2 regions of the Microbacterium kribbense genome follow, and region 1 is predicted to be linked to the other one. Evidence: predicted binding sites of a transcription regulator. Region 1 holds the regulator's gene; the other holds the start of a gene.
What was found. Region 1 encodes LexA, which represses DNA repair genes until DNA is damaged. Its sites were predicted from a motif close to TCGAACANNTGTTCGA; they were not measured.
Positions count from the first base shown of each region.

Region 2: ABD705_RS12330 (HNH endonuclease signature motif containing protein) is a predicted target of LexA. The motif match lies at 3,284-3,299, and genes of this name have one in related genera.

Region 1 is NZ_BAABAF010000003.1:26,022-33,932, reverse strand. Features, by position in the region: gene ABD705_RS04705 (class I SAM-dependent methyltransferase) at 1-330, opposite strand, end outside; gene hflX (GTPase HflX) at 383-1,930, shown strand; gene ABD705_RS04695 (alpha/beta hydrolase family protein) at 1,893-3,788, opposite strand; gene lexA (transcriptional repressor LexA) at 3,833-4,531, opposite strand; gene ABD705_RS04685 (LysM peptidoglycan-binding domain-containing protein) at 4,797-5,156, shown strand; gene ABD705_RS04680 (histidinol-phosphate transaminase) at 5,176-6,270, shown strand; gene hisB (imidazoleglycerol-phosphate dehydratase HisB) at 6,267-6,878, shown strand; gene hisH (imidazole glycerol phosphate synthase subunit HisH) at 6,875-7,540, shown strand; gene priA (bifunctional 1-(5-phosphoribosyl)-5-((5-phosphoribosylamino)methylideneamino)imidazole-4-carboxamide isomerase/phosphoribosylanthranilate isomerase PriA) at 7,530-7,911, shown strand, end outside.
Region 2 is NZ_BAABAF010000008.1:258,298-266,208, forward strand. Features, by position in the region: gene ABD705_RS12315 (ATP-binding cassette domain-containing protein) at 1-1,017, shown strand, start outside; gene ABD705_RS12320 (HdeD family acid-resistance protein) at 1,019-1,582, opposite strand; gene ABD705_RS12325 (epoxide hydrolase family protein) at 1,765-2,928, shown strand; gene ABD705_RS12330 (HNH endonuclease signature motif containing protein) at 3,345-4,781, shown strand; gene ABD705_RS12335 (hypothetical protein) at 4,833-5,078, shown strand; gene ABD705_RS12340 (FBP domain-containing protein) at 5,316-5,807, shown strand; gene ABD705_RS12345 (MFS transporter) at 5,876-7,210, shown strand; gene ABD705_RS12350 (SGNH/GDSL hydrolase family protein) at 7,218-7,911, opposite strand, start outside.

The DNA.
Region 1 (7,911 bases):
GTTGTCCAGGTCCAGCGCGGCGGCGTTGCGCCGCACCAGATCCAGCGCGCGCTGGTTCACGTCGACCGCCCACACCGTCGCGTGCGGCGACTGCATCGCGACCGTCAGCGCGATCGGACCCCACCCGCAGCCCAGGTCGAGGATGTTCCCGCCCGGTGGGGGCGGCGGCGTGTCGGCCAGAAGCACGTGGGTGCCGGCATCCATCCGATCCGGACTGAACACCCCACCGGCTGTGACGACCTCGACCTCACGGCCGGCCAGGACAACCCGGATGGTGCGCAGATTCTCTGCGCTGGCAGGGGACGCGGTGAAGTAATGATCGCTGTCCATGATTTTTGAGCGTAGCGGAGCCGGGCCCGCTGCGCGGGATAGAGTTTTATGAATGGATGCGACCACGCCCGAACCCGCAGGTCCTGCCGCTGTGGACCCGGTGGACAGGGTGCTCGCGAACGCGCAGTCCCACTCCGGAGTGCGGCTTTTCGGTGCAGCCCAGGCGCTGCAGGACGACGCCACCGCCACCGGCGCCGACACGGACGGCGAGCAGTGGGACCGCCAGGAGCGCGCCGCGCTGCGCCGGGTGGGCGGACTGTCCACCGAGCTGCAGGACGTCACCGAGGTCGAGTACCGGCAGCTGCGGTTGGAGAACGTCGTGCTCGTGGGCGTGCACCCGCAGGGCGCCACCGAAGACGCCGAGAACTCGCTGCGCGAGCTCGCCGCGCTCGCCGAGACGGCAGGAGCGGTCGTGCTCGACGGGCTGCTGCAGCGCCGCCCGCACCCCGACCCGGCGACCTACGTCGGCCGCGGCAAGGCGCAGGAGCTGCGCGACACGGTCGCCGCCCTCGGTGCCGACACCGTGATCGCCGACACCGAGCTCGCCCCGAGCCAGCGTCGTGCGCTGGAGGATGTCGTGAAGGTCAAGGTCATCGACCGGACCACCGTCATCCTCGACATCTTCAGCCAGCACGCCAAGAGCCGCGAGGGCAAGGCGCAGGTCGAGCTCGCCCAGCTCGAATACCTGCTGCCGCGGCTGCGCGGCTGGGGTGACTCGATGAGCCGGCAGGCCGGCGGCCAAGTCGGCGCCGGCGGGGCCGGCATGGGCTCGCGCGGCCCCGGTGAGACCAAGATCGAACTCGACCGCCGCCGCATCCGCACCCGGATGGCGCAGCTGCGCCGCCACATCAAGGAGTTCGGCCCGGCCCGCGAGTCCAAGCGCGCCGAGCGCAAGCGCCACTCGATCCCGTCGGTCGCGATCGCCGGCTACACCAACGCCGGCAAGTCGAGCCTGCTCAACCGCCTCACCAGCGCCGGCGTGCTGGTCGAGAACGCCCTGTTCGCGACGCTGGATGCCACGGTGCGGCGCAGCGAGGCCGCCGACGGGCGGGTCTACACGCTCACCGACACGGTCGGCTTCGTGCGCAACCTGCCGCACCAGCTGGTCGAGGCGTTCCGCTCCACGCTCGAAGAGGTCGCCGACGCCGACGTCATCGTGCACGTCGTCGACGCCGCTCATCCCGATCCGGCGGCGCAGCTGGCCACCGTGCGCGACGTGATCGGCGACGTCGGCGGGCGCGACATCCGCGAACTCGTCGTCTTCAACAAGGCCGACCTGGTCGACGACAACACCCGACTGGTGCTGCGGGGGCTGGAGCCGGCCGCGCTGTTCGTCTCCTCGCGCACGGGCGAGGGCATCGACGCGCTGCGCACCGCGATCGAGCGGGCGCTGCCGCTGCCGGCGGTGGAGATCACCGCGCTGGTGCCGTATGACCGCGGCGACCTCGTCTCGGCCGTGCACGAGAGCGGGATGCTGCTGACCGAGCGGCACGAGCCGGGCGGCACGCTGCTGCACGCCCACGTCGGACGCCATCTGGCCGCCCAGCTGGCGCCGTACGCGATCAGTCCAGATCAAGCGGCGCAACCCCGGCGGGACTGAACCCGAACACGGCGCCCAGGAAGGCCAGCTCCTTCTCCAGCGCGTCGGCGACGGTCTCGGCGCGCCGGAACCCGTGCGACTCACCCGGGTACAGCACGTATGCGTGCGGGATGTGCTGCGCAGCCAGGGCGTCGCGGATCGCCTCGGCCTGCGACGGCGGCACCACCGGGTCGTCGGCGCCCTGCAGCAGCAGCACCGGCACCCCGAACCGCTCGGGGTGCGACAGCGGCGACCGCTGCGCGTAGAGCTCCTCGGCCTCTGGCAGCGGTCCGATCAGCCCGTCCAGATAGCGGGCCTCGAAGTCGTGCGTCTCGGCCTGCAGCATGCGCGCGTCGCCGACCCCGTACCGCGAGATCCCGGCCGCGAACACGTCCGTGCCGGTCAGGGCGCCGAGCACCGTCCAGCCGCCGGCCGAGCCGCCCTCGATCGCCAGGCGTGCGGGGTCGGCCCGGCCCTCGGCGGCGAGGCCGGCCGCCGCGGCGGCGACGTCGTCGACGTCGACCACGCCCCACTGACCACGCAGCCGCTCGCGGTAGGCGCGCCCGTATCCGGTCGACCCGCCGTAGTTCACGTCGAGCACGCCGATGCCGCGGCTCGTGAAGAAGGCGGTCTTCGCCGCGGCCGCGGGGGCGGTGTGCGAGGTGGGCCCGCCGTGCACGAACACGACATAGGGAGGCAGCTCGCCGGCCGGGGCGGTGGTCTCGGGGCTCGTGGGCGGATAGTCGAACGCGTGCACCGGTCCGTGCGGCCCGGCGAAGGTCACCGCGCGCGGCCGCGGGGTCCACTCCGGGCCCCAGCCCGCCGCGTCGGCAGTCACCCGCTCGGCGTGGCCGGGCCGGTCCACGTCCACCAGCCACACCGCGGGCGGGCCGTCCAGGCCCGCCGCGGTCAGCAGCACGCGGGTGCCGCGGGCGTCTTCGATCGACACGTTCGCGGTCGCGTCCAGCGGCAGCGCGCGGTCCGAGCCGGTCGCCGGATCGAGCACGACGACCTGGTCGGCGCCGTTGGTGCGCACCGCGACGATGCGACCGTCGGCCAGCGGCTGGAACCAGCGGGTGCCCAGCACCCAGATCGGTCCGCCGGTGTCGGCGTCGGCCGGCGCCACGACGTGGGCGGCCGAGCCGAGCGCGACCCGCCACAGGTTCCACCGGCCGGTGGGGTCATCTGCATAGAGCAGCTCGTCGGCACCCACCCAGACCGGCTGCACGGCGGCGGTCTGGCCGCCCGCGATCGTGATGGCGTCGGCGACCGCCCCCGCGCCGAGCCGGCCCACCCGCAGCCGGGTGCGGTCCCACGGCATGTCGGGGTGATCCCAGGCGATCCAGGCCAGGCGCGTGCCGTCGGCCGACAGCGCCGGATGCGCGACGAAGTCGCTGCCAGCGGCCAGTGAGAGCACGGTGGACTCATCGCCCAGCACGATCTCGACGATGTCACGGGTCGGCACGGCGGCGCCGGTGTGCGTCTCGCGCACGGCGAGCAGCCGCCCCTGCTGCCAGCTCAGGCCGCCGTAGCGCTGTCCGGCGTCCGGGGGTGTCAGCCGGCGCGGGGCAGAGCCCACGGGCAGCTCCCACACGCACTGGTCGGTGCGCTCCACGAAGAACAGCCGGCCGTCGGGCGCGGCCGCCCACGCGCCGCCGCCGTACTCGTGCACGCGCGAGCCGACGTTCCAGGGTGCCGGCAGCAGCACGCCGCGGCGGCGCGAGAGCACCGTCATCCGCCCGCCCTCGGCGGGCACGGACTCACCCCACCAGATGTCGTCGCCGACGAACCGCGCGCCGTCGCGGCGCGGAGCGGCCGACGCGGCCACCGCAGCGGTGATCGGGGAGGGCCAGGTGCCGTAGCGAAGGGTCTGAGGCATGCCTCCACGCTAGCCGGTGGCCTGTGCCCCGTGGCCGCGGCGGATCAGACCGCGCGCAGCACTGCGACGAGCTTGCCCAGCACGACGGCGTCGTCGCCGAGGATCGGCTCGAACGCCGAGTTGCGCGGCAGCAGCCAGGTGTGCCCGTCGCGCTGGCGGAACGTCTTCACGGTCGCCTCGCCGTCGAGCATCGCGGCGACGATGTCGCCGTTCTCGGCGGTGGCCTGCGACCGGATGACGACCCAGTCGCCGTCGCAGATCGCGGCGTCGATCATCGACTCGCCCTGCACCTTCAGCATGAACAGCTCGCCCTTGCCCACCAGTTGACGGGGCAGGGGGAAGATCTCCTCGACCTGCTGCTCGGCCGTGATCGGCACGCCGGCGGCGATGTGCCCGACCAGCGGCACCAGCGCCGCGTCGCCGAGAGTGGGCGCCGAGTCGGCGGGGTTCTCGCCGGAGATGCCCGGCAGGTCGATCAGCACCTCCATGGCGCGCGTCTTGCCGGCATCGCGGCGCAGGTAGCCGCTCAGCTCGAGCTGGTTCAGCTGATGCGTGACGCTGGACAGGGACTTCAGCTGCACCGCATCGCCGATCTCGCGCATGCTCGGCGGATAGCCGTACCGCGCGATGGAGCGCTGGATGACCTCGAGGATCGCCATCTGCCGATCGCTCAGGCTCTTGCGCCGGCGGGTCCGACGCACCGCCGGCTCGGCCGCCGTGGACTCGTGCGTTGCCTCGCTCATGTCAGCTCCCTGTGTTCTGGCCCGGCCTGGTCGCCGGTGCAGCTTCTTCGAATGTCGGAGGTTGGTGATGGGGTGTCCCTATCGAAACGGTATCCGGTTGAAGACCGGATCGACGGCATCCGCCTCGCGTGTCGCCTTCGATCCGATTCGCACACGGAGACCTGTTGACAGTCTATACAATCGAAGCTAGATTCGGAATGAAGATTCGGATCGGGTGCTCCCGCCCGAGCGTCCGATCCGAATCTGTCCACACCCAGGAGGAGCCATGACCACCATCGCGATGGCATCGACAGCACGCACGACGACGCACCTGCGCCTGACGGTCCGCGGTCGACGGGTGCTGGCCGGTCTGGTGGCGCTGCCCCTTGCCGCCGCCATCTTCGTCGCCGTGCTCGGCGGCGGGTCGGCGCTGGCCTCGCGCGATGCGGGGGCGCCCTCCGGCAGCTTCTCGACCGTGACCGTCGTCGCTGGCGATTCGCTGTGGTCGATCGCGCAGCGCGTGGCACCGGGCGCCGACCCGCGCGACGTGGTGGACGCGATCGTGAGCCTGAACGCCCTCGAAGGTGCCGTGCTCGTCCCCGGCGAGAAGCTGGCGCTGCCCGTCGAGTACGCCCCGGCCGGCTGAGCCGCCGCAGCGCTCTACGATGGGAGGGGTGAGACCCCGGTTAGAAGACCTGCCCATCCGCGATGATCTGCGCGGCATGACTCCGTACGGCGCGCCGCAGGCGCCGCTGCCGGTCGCACTGAACGTCAACGAGAACACGCATCCGGTTCCCAAAGACGTCGCGGACGACATCCTGGACGCCGTGGCCATTGCGCTGCGCGACGTCAATCGCTATCCCGACCGCGAGTTCACACTGCTGCGCGAGGGCTTCGCCGACTACCTGGGGCACGGCCTGAGCGCCGACCAGATCTGGGCCGGCAACGGGTCGAATGAAGTGCTCCAGCACCTGCTGCAGGCCTTCGCCGGCCCGGGGCGGACGGTGTTCGGATTCGCACCGACCTACTCGATGTATCCGCTGCTGACCCGCAGCACCGGCGGCACCTGGGTCGCGGGGGAGCGGGGCGTGGACTTCACCCTGACCGCCGAGTCCGCGGCCGCCCAAGTGGCCGCGGCCCGGCCGGATGTCGTGATGCTGTGCGCACCGAACAACCCCACCGGCACCCCGCTGCCGATCGACGTCATCGAGGCCGTGTACGCGGCATCCGAGGGAATCGTGATCGTCGACGAGGCCTACTTCGAGTTCGCGCCGGCGGGTGAGCGCTCGGCGCTCACCCTGCTGCCCGGCCGCGAGCGGATGGTGGTCTCGCGCACGATGAGCAAGGCGTTCGCATTCGCCGGCGCCCGGGTCGGCTACCTCGCCGCCGACCCGGCCCTGATCGATGCACTGCGGCTGGTACGGCTGCCCTATCACCTCAGCGCACTCACGCAGGCCGCCGCATCCGCGGCACTGCGGCACGCGCCGACCATGCTGGCCGCCGTGGCCGACATCGTCGGCCAGCGTGATCGCATCTCGGCCACGCTGGCGGCGCTGGGCTACCGACCCTACGAGTCGTGGAGCAACTTCGTGCTGTTCTCCGGCGTCGAAGACCCCGCGGCGACGTGGCAGGCCCTGTACGAGCGCGGCGTGCTGATCCGCGACATCGGGCTGCCGCGCAGCCTGCGGGTCACCGCCGGCACGGAGGAGGAGACCAGCGCGTTCCTGGATGCCCTGGCCTCGCTAGACTCGGCATCATGACCACCGCCGGATCCCGCGTCGCGTCGCGCACCCGCACCACCAGCGAGTCGGCGGTCGAGCTCGAACTCGACCTGGACGGCACGGGCGTGGGACGGATCGACACCAGCGTCCCGTTCTTCGATCACCTGCTGACCGCATTCGCCAAGCACTCCCTGACCGACCTGACGGTGCGCGCCTCCGGTGACACCGACATCGACGTGCACCACACCGTCGAAGACATCTCCATCGTGCTCGGTCAGGCCATAGGCGCGGCGCTGGGCGACAAGAGCGGCATCTCCCGCTACGGCGACGCGCTGGTGCCGCTGGACGAGGCGCTCGCGCAGGCCGTCGTCGACATCAGCGGCCGCCCCTACCTGGTGCACGACGGCGAGCCGGCCGGGTTCGAGCTGCACCTGATCGGCGGCCACTTCACCGGGTCGCTGGTGCGCCACTCGTTCGAGGCGATCGCCTTCCATGCGGGGCTCACCACGCACGTGCGCGTGATCTCGGGTCGCGACCCGCACCACATCGCCGAGGCCGAGTTCAAGGCGTTCGCCCGGGCGTTCCGTCAGGCCAAGGCGTTCGACGCGCAGGTGGTCGGCATTCCCAGCACCAAGGGAGCGCTGTGACCGACAGGCCGCTGGTCGCGGTACTGGACTACGGGTCCGGCAATGTGCACTCGGCGGTCAAGGCGCTGGCCGCCGCCGGCGCCGACGCGCGGCTGACCGCCGACCGCGGCCTGGTGATGGATGCCGACGGCCTGGTGGTCCCCGGTGTCGGCGCGTTCGCCGCCGTCATGGGCGCGCTGCGCGCGAGCCGCGGCGACGAGCTGATCGACCGGCGCCTGGCCGGAGGCCGGGCGGTGCTGGGCATCTGCGTGGGCATGCAGATCTTGTTCGAGCGCGGGCTCGAGCGCGACGTCGACACCGAGGGGCTGGGCGAGTGGCCCGGTACGATCACCGAGCTGGATGCCCCGGTGCTGCCGCACATGGGCTGGAACACCGTGCAGCCCGACCCGAACAGCCGGCTGTTCGCAGGAATCGAAGCCGAGCGCTTCTACTTCGTGCATTCCTTCGCCGCCACCGCGTGGAACCTGGACGTGCACGAGCCGTTCGCCCCGGCGGCGCTGACCTGGTGCAGCTATGGCGGACCGTTCCTGGCGGCGGTGGAGAATGGGCCGCTGTCGGCGACCCAGTTCCACCCCGAGAAGTCGGGGGCGGCCGGCATCAGGCTGCTCGCCAATTGGATCGGCGGGCTCGGCGGGGCTAGTCTGGGACCTTGTGCCCAGTGAATTCGCAGCCACCCCCGACCTGATCCTGCTTCCCGCCGTCGATGTCGCCGACGGCAAGGCCGTGCGCCTCACCCAGGGCGTGGCCGGCAGCGAGACCGATTACGGCGATCCGGTGGATGCGGCCATGGAGTGGGTGCGTCAGGGTGCGACGTGGATCCACCTCGTCGACCTGGACGCCGCATTCGGGCGCGGCAACAACACCGCGACGCTGCGCAAGGTCATCAAACAGGCCCGCGGCGTGAACGTCGAGCTCTCTGGTGGCATCCGCGACGACGCGACGCTGGAGGCGGCGCTGGAGTCCGGCGCCACCCGCATCAACCTCGGCACGGCAGCGCTGGAGAACCCGGAGTGGGCGGCCAACGTGATCGGCC
Region 2 (7,911 bases), on a different contig from region 1:
GTGTGCTTCGAGGGGACCGTCGAGCAGCTGCGCGCCAGCGACACGCTCACCGGGCGCCATCTGGACGACCGCGCCGCTCTGAAGCCCGAAGCGCGCCGCGGTGCCGGGGCCCTGCGGATCCGCGGCGCGAACGAGCACAACCTGCAGAACGTGAACCTGGACATCCCGCTGGGCGTGCTGACGGTGATCACGGGCGTGGCGGGCTCGGGCAAGAGCTCGCTGATCCACGGATCGGTCGCCGGCCGCGAGGGCGTCGTCGTGATCGACCAGACCGCGATCAAGGGGTCGCGACGCAGCAACCCCGCGACCTACACCGGGATGCTCGAGCCCATCCGCAAGGCCTTCGCCAAGGCCAACGGGGTGAAGCCCGCTCTGTTCAGCGCGAACTCGGAGGGCGCGTGCCCGTCGTGCAAGGGCAGCGGCGTGATCGTCACGCAGCTCGGCTTCATGGACACCGTCGAGACCCCGTGTGAGGACTGCGGGGGCAAGGGCTTCCAGGCGGCCGTGCTGGGATACACGCTCGGCGGCAAGGACATCACCGAGGTGCTCGGGATGCCGGTGTCACAGGCGCGGGAGTTCTTCGCGGGCGACGCCGCCAAGGTCGCCGTCGTCGTCGGGATGCTCACGCGGATGGAGGATGTCGGGCTGGGGTATCTGTCGCTGGGCCAGCCGCTGTCGACGCTGTCCGGAGGGGAGCGGCAGCGTCTGAAGCTGGCGATCCAGATGGCGGAGCAGGGGGACGTCTATGTGCTCGACGAGCCCACCAGCGGCCTTCATCTCGCCGACATCCAGCAGATCCTCGCGCTGCTGGATCGCCTGGTGGATGCCGGCAAGAGCGTGATCGTCATCGAGCACCATCAGGCGGTGATGGCGCACGCGGACTGGATCATCGATCTCGGTCCCGGTGCCGGCCACGACGGGGGGAGGGTCGTGTTCGAGGGAACGCCGCACGACCTGGTGGCATCGAAGTCGACGCTCACCGGACGACATCTGGCGGACTACGTCGGCGCGCGCTGAATCAGCCTTCGGGCGCCTCGAAGTGCCGCGCCCGCATGACCTGCACCGAGCCGCGCACGATCAGCCAGACCGCGAACAGCCCCCACAGCACCAGGCCGCCCCAGGCAGGGGAGACGACGAGGAAGATGCCGGCGATCACGCTGAGCATGCCGAACAGGATCGCCCAGGAGCGTCCGTCCTCGGTCGTGGGGATCGTGATCGCGGCGATGCCTTCGAGGATCCACGCGATGCCCAGGAACAGGCCGAAGAAGGTGACCAGCCACTGCATGGCGTATGCCGCATTGGAGAACGCGATGACGGCGGATGCGATGAACACCAGGCCGAGGACGAGGTGGCCGATCCGGCGCCCGGTGCCCAGCGGCGCGGCGAGGGCGCCGAGTGCCAGGTAGAGCAGACCGACCACGGCGGCGTAGATCGCGAGCACCCACACGAAGGCGACGGCACTGTGCAAGGGCCAGACCAGGATCAGAAGACCAACGAACACCGAGACCGTGCCGGTCATGCCCACCGTGGAGCGGATCTCACCGATCGTGCTGCTGCCCAATGAAGAAGTTGCCGTAGTCATGCGCTGACCTCTCTGCCGATAGCCGTTGCTCGGCAGTTTTCACGGTAGCGCGCTGTGAGCGGACGGTTGCAGTCTCACCGAAAGCCCATAGATTCTGGTCACGAAAGGGGCTCTGGGCCGAACGAGCTCACCCTGGCACCGGTACAGTGGCTCGTACTCACCAATGGCGCTCGGAGGCGACTGTGGACAGAGCGGGCAAGGGCGTGCACAGGTGGACCCCGCTCATCGACGTGCCGCAGGCCGATCTCGAAGACCTCATCGGACGGCTGAACCAGACGCGCTGGCCCCGCCGCTGGCCCCTCGGAGAGCCCTGGACGGCGGGTACCGACTTCGACGAGCTGCGGCGGCTCACGGAGCATTGGGGGAGCCAGTACGACTGGCGCCGGCATGAACGGGAGATCAATCGACTGGCGTCCTATTGGACGATCATCGCCGGTCAGCGCATCCACTTCCTGCGCTTCGACGCAGAGACACCGGACGCCCCCGCGGTCGTGCTCACCAACGGATGGCCGAGCACGTTCTTCGAACTCGTCGAGCTTGCGCGGCGTCTCGCGGAGCCCTCTCGCTACGGCGACACTGGCATGGCTTTCACTGTGGTCGTGCCTTCCCTTCCGGGTTTCACGTTCTCCGATCCGGCGGCATCGTCGCCTCCCACGACTCCCACTCACGAGTTGTGGCACCGCCTGATGATCCGCTTGGGCTTCGAGACCTACTTCGCCCACGGGGGAGACCTGGGCAGCGGAATAACGTCGCGCCTGGCGGCCGCTCATCCTGAGGCCGTCCGTGCGATCCATGTGATGTCGCTCGGGGCTCCGCGCTCCTTCGACGAGGATTCGCTGACCCCGGCCGAGCGGGAGCACCTCGCGGCGGGTAAGGCATGGCTGCGGACCGAAGGCGCATACATGCACCAGCACCAGACCCGCCCACTCACCCTCGCCTTCGGCCTCTCCGACTCACCGGTCGGCCTGCTGTCGTGGATCCTCGAGAAGTACTACCAGTGGAGCGACCGTCGTGCGGGCACGCCGTTCTCGCTGGCCGACGACTTCGTCCTGACGCAGGCCAGCCTGTACTGGTTCACGAACACGATAGGGACATCGCTGCGGCCCTACTATGAGGCGCCGCCGCCGTACGAATTCGTTCCGGTGCCCACGGCGCTCGCGCTGTTCCCGGCCGACCTGCTGAAGCCTCCGCGGGAATGGGCGGAGCGGACCCACGACATCCGCCGCTACACGATCTTCGACTCGGGTGGTCACTTCGCACCGGTGGAGACGGCGCCGACGCTGGCAGCGGACATCCGCCAGTTCTTCGCCGGCGAGCTCGTCGGTGCTGCAGCCGACCAGACCTGATCCCGCGAAAGCTCTTTGCCGATAATGCACATTATGTCAGCACGATCGAACCGCGCCGGAATCGAGCGTCGGTACGAGGTCGACGACATTCCCCCAACCGCACCGACAATCGGCGTTGACTGATCGGTCAGCGCTGCCGAGTTCGACTCCCCGGCAGCACCGTCCGACGGCGCGTCATCAACTCAGCCGCTGCGCCGGAGCAGTCATCGAAACCGGCGCGAATGACGTCAGGCACCCACAGCGTGCGTCGAAACGTACGACGTTCGATCCGTATCAACACGACTCGCCATGTCCCCTCCCGCGCCACCACTCCCCCGGAATATAGCCAGCGAGTTTTGTAATCGAGTCTTGTATATCGTAGCTATGTTCGATACAATCGAACCATCAGACCGAAGCTGGCGACGAGGAGGTAGTCGATGTCAACAACGACGGGCGGCTTGCCCCCAGCGATCTCCGAGCTCGATGAGATCCTTGATCACCTCTCGCAGTCGAGGCAGCGTGCGGCGTCGGCATTCGCGGCGGAGATGTTCTTCTTCGAACGCGTCTCCGGCCTCTTAGACAAGCGTGAGCAGGAACGCGCGACGCAGGTCACCGGCGCGATCACCTCTTCCTCGCAGCTCGCGATGCGCGAGGTGTTCGCCGAGATCGGCGCGGCACTGCGATTGAGCGAATGGCAGGTCGCCCGCAAGGTGTCGGTCGCATGGGCACTGACCAATCGGTTCCACGAGACGCTGTGCGACGCGAGTTGTGGCCAGATCTCCCCCGACCATGCGACCCTGATCGCCGACATCGGCGCCGATATCGCGGATGACTCGGTGCGCGCCGACTACGAGACGGTCGCCCGTGACATGGCGCTGGAGATGACCCCCGGCCAGCTGGGGCCCGCGCTGAGCGGGCTGGTCGTTCGTCTGGACCCGGAGGGCACCGAGCGGCGTGTGCGCGAGGCCGCGCAGCGCCGGAAGGTGACCGTGCGCGAGCTCGAGCCGGGACTGTCCCGGATCACCGCGGACGTGCCCACTGCGCAGGGCGTCGGCGCCTACAACCGCCTGCGCGACATGGCCGCCGAACTGTTCGATCTGAACTCAGCAGAAAAAGCCGAGGCACAGGCCGTCGAAGCTGCCGCCAGCACGACGGATGCCGGTTCCACGGCGCGCGGTGCGGACGCACAGACCGACGGGCCGACGTTCGATGAGCGCACGCATGCGCAGATCATGGCGGATGTCTTCTGCGACCTGTTGCTGACCAGCGCGGCCGACGGGCACGGCGCCACCAAGGACGCGCGCGATGCCCTGGGCGCGATCACCGCGACCGTGCAGGTCACCATTCCGGCCACCGCACTGGCTGGTCAGACCATCGGCGGTGCAACCGTCAGCGGGTTCGGGCCCATCGATAACGACACCGCCACGCTTCTGGTCGGCGCGACACCGTCCTGGACGCGAGTTTTCACCGACCCCTGCCGCGGCGTGCCGATCAGCGTCGACCGATACCGGCCGACGAAGAAGCAGAAGCTGTTCCTCCAGGTCCGAGACCAGCAGTGCCGGTTCCCGGGATGCCGTCGCGTCGCGCAGCAGTGCGAGATCGATCACACCGTCGCCCGCATCGAGGACGGGCCCACCTGCCTGTGCAACCTCGAGCACCTGTGCAAACGACACCACACTCTCAAGCACGAGACCGACTGGAGTGTGGAGCAGCTGCCGGGCGGGGTCCTACGCTGGACCGCGCCCACCGGACGCACGCATCTGACCAGACCACCGGGCACTGTCAGATTCGACCCGGTCGCGTTGATCGACCCGGACCCTCTCCACAGACACCAGATCGAGCGCTCACTCGCTCGAGACCCCGCGCCCTTCTGATCGGGCAACTCCGTCAGTATGCGGGTACGCGCTGGGCGCTACGCTCCAGGCATGGGCCCGATATGGCGCGGCGTGCAGACCATGCCCCTGGTGGCGCGTTTCGTCGTGGGTGGGATCATCGTGTTCGGTGTCGCCGGTGCTATCCTCGGCCTCATTCTCGGGCTCATCGCGTACCCACCCACGGCGTGGGCGGCCGTCGTCGAACTCGCCGTGCCCGGGGTGCTCGTCGGTGCGCTCCTCGGGCTGATCGGCGGCGCGGCGGTGCAGACCGTCCGGCGGGCGCGGACGCCGCGCTGAGGCACTCAGGCGGGGTCGTACTCCCCCGGCACCGTCTGAGAGGCTATCGCGCCCCTGCGCGCCGCCGGGCAGGCCACGGGCGCGGGTACAATCGCAGGCATGCTTCTGTGTCGTCATCGCCCCTTCGGGCGTCGGGAGGTCGTCGGCGTGCTGCTCGCCGACGTCAGGTAGCCGCTGCACCGCTCCGCGGGGTTGCTCGCACCCCTCTTCGACCTCTGACCACAGAAAGCCCTCGTCGTGCATGCCCCTACCGAGAACGACATCCGTACGTCCTTCGTGAACGCATCCGTGCGCGAACGCAGCAGCCTCAGCCTGCCCGACGGCTTCGCCGCGCTGGACTGGGACACAGTCGACTTCTTCGCCTGGCGCGACCCGAAGCTCGCCCCGCAGGGCTATCTCGTCGTGCCGCTCGACGGCGCGCTGACCGGCGTCCTGCTGCGCGAGCATGACCGGCGTCCGACGGCGCGCGCACAGTGCGCCTGGTGCGAAGACGTGACGCTGCCCAACGACGTCGTGTTCTACAGCGCGAAGCGGGCCGGCCGAGCCGGGCGCAACGGCAACACCGTCGGCACCCTCGCCTGCGCCGGCTTCGAATGCTCGCGCAACGCGCGCAAGCTGCCGCCGCTGGCCTACCCCGGCTTCGACCGCGCCGCCGCGCGCGACCGCCGCATCGCGGCGCTGCAGGCGAACGTCGCTGCCTTCGCACGCGACATCCGCGACAGCGACTGAGCCAGGCCGCAGAGCACGACCACCGGGCGGATTAAGCTGGACAGGTTGCTCATCTGAACGGACCGCACGTGACGATCATCCCTCTGCGCCCCGCACCGACGTGGCGCTCTTGGCTGATCTGGGGCGTCGCCGCCGCTGCATACGTGCTCGCGGTCGCGAACCGCACTTCGCTGGCGGCGGTCGGCGTCGAGGCCGCGCACCGGTTCAATGCGGATGCCTCGACGCTGTCGATGTTCGCGGTCCTGCAACTGGCTGTCTACGGCGCGATGCAGCTGCCGATCGGCGTCATGCTCGACCGGGTCGGCACCCGGCCGATCATCATCGGCGGGATGCTGCTGATGGCCGTGGGCCAGGCGGTCATGGCGTTCTCACCCAACGTCGGCATCGCGATCGGCGCCCGCATGCTGCTCGGTGCCGGCGACGCCGCGGTGTTCCCGAGCGTGCTGCGGACGGTCGCCACCTGGTTTCCGGCGCAGCGCAGCTCGGTGATGGTGCAGCTGACCGGCATCGTCGGCATGTGCGGGCAGCTGCTGGCCATCGCGCCGCTGGCCGCGCTCGTGCACGCCACGACCTGGGCCGTCGCCTTCGGATCCGTCGCCGGCCTGTGCATCCTGTTCGCGATCCTGCTGTTGGCGGTCGTGCAGAACCATCCGCCGACGGTGCACGCGGATGTCTCGGTGAACACCGACACCGGGGCGATCCGGGTCGTCACCTCGGCCGTCGACACCAGCATCGGTCTGAAGGACACGTGGTCCAACCCGGGCACCCGGCTGGCGTTCTGGTCGCACTTCACCACGCCGTTCGCCGGCACCGCGTTCATCATGTTGTGGGGCATCCCGTTCCTGACCGCGGGCGAGGGACGCTCCGCCGGCGAAGCCGCGCTGATCACCACGGCCTACGTGCTGGTGGGCATGGTGTTGGGTCCGATCATGGGCACCATGTCGGGCCGAATGCCCAACCACCGGTCGCGCATGCTGGTGCTGCCCACGGTGGCGCTGCAACTGGTGGCGTGGCTCACGGTGATCGTCTGGCCGGGGCCGGCGCCGCTGTGGCTCCTGTTCGTGCTCGCGGTCGCGATGGGCAGCGGCGGCCCGGCGTCGATGATCGCGTTCGACCACGCCCGCACGCACAACCCGGGCCACCGGCTGAGCACCGCCACGGGCATCACGAACACGGGCGGCTTCATCGCCGGTCTGATCTCGATCTTCCTGATCGGCGCGGCCCTGGACCTGCAGGGCGCCGGCACGCCGGAGACGTTCACGCTCGATGCGTTCCGGATTGCGTTCCTCACCCAGGTGCCGCTGTGGCTGGTGGGGGCGTTCTTCATCATCTACGAGCGCAAGCGCACCCGCATCCGGATGGGGCTGGATCGGGCGCGCGTGCCACGCAGCGGCCGCCACTGAGCGCGGCTCAGCTCGGCAGCGGCGCGATCTCGGTCCACCCTGCATACTTCGCGGCATGGCCGTCGCCGGACGAGGTGTGCGTGAGCCGGCGTCGCACCCACGGCACGACATGCCGGCGGTAGTACGCCGCCGAGGTCAGCGCTCGGTCGGACAGCTCGGGCAGCGACCACCATTGCGCGGGGGTATCCAGCCCGAGCGCGGTCAGTACACGCGCGGCGACGCGGTGATGGCCCCGCAGATTCATGTGCAGGCGGTCCTGCGACCAGTAGCCGGGTGTGCTGAGCTCCCGGTCGGGCCAGTTCCACGCCGTGACCACATCGGGGCGCGTCGCCAGGCGCTGCGCCACGGCGGCCGAGAGCAGGTCGCCACGGCGCTGGATGAGTCCGCGCAGCGGCAGCTGGCCGGACGGGTTCGCCCCGGACAGCGCTATGAGCTGCACGCGCTCTTCGTCGCAGCGGCGCAGCACGTGCGTGAACAGGTCCGCGACGCTCGCAATCGAGGTGCGCGGGCGCAGCATATCGTTGCCGCCGCCGTTGAACGCCAGGTGCGTCGGCTTCAGGGCCAGCGCCGGCTCCAGCTGCTCGCGCACGATGGGCTCGATCAGCTTGCCTCGGATCGCGAGGTTGGCATACTCGATCGGCTCACCCGTGGCATCCGCCCAGCCCTGCGCGGCGATGTCCGCCCACCCGCGCACGCGCCCA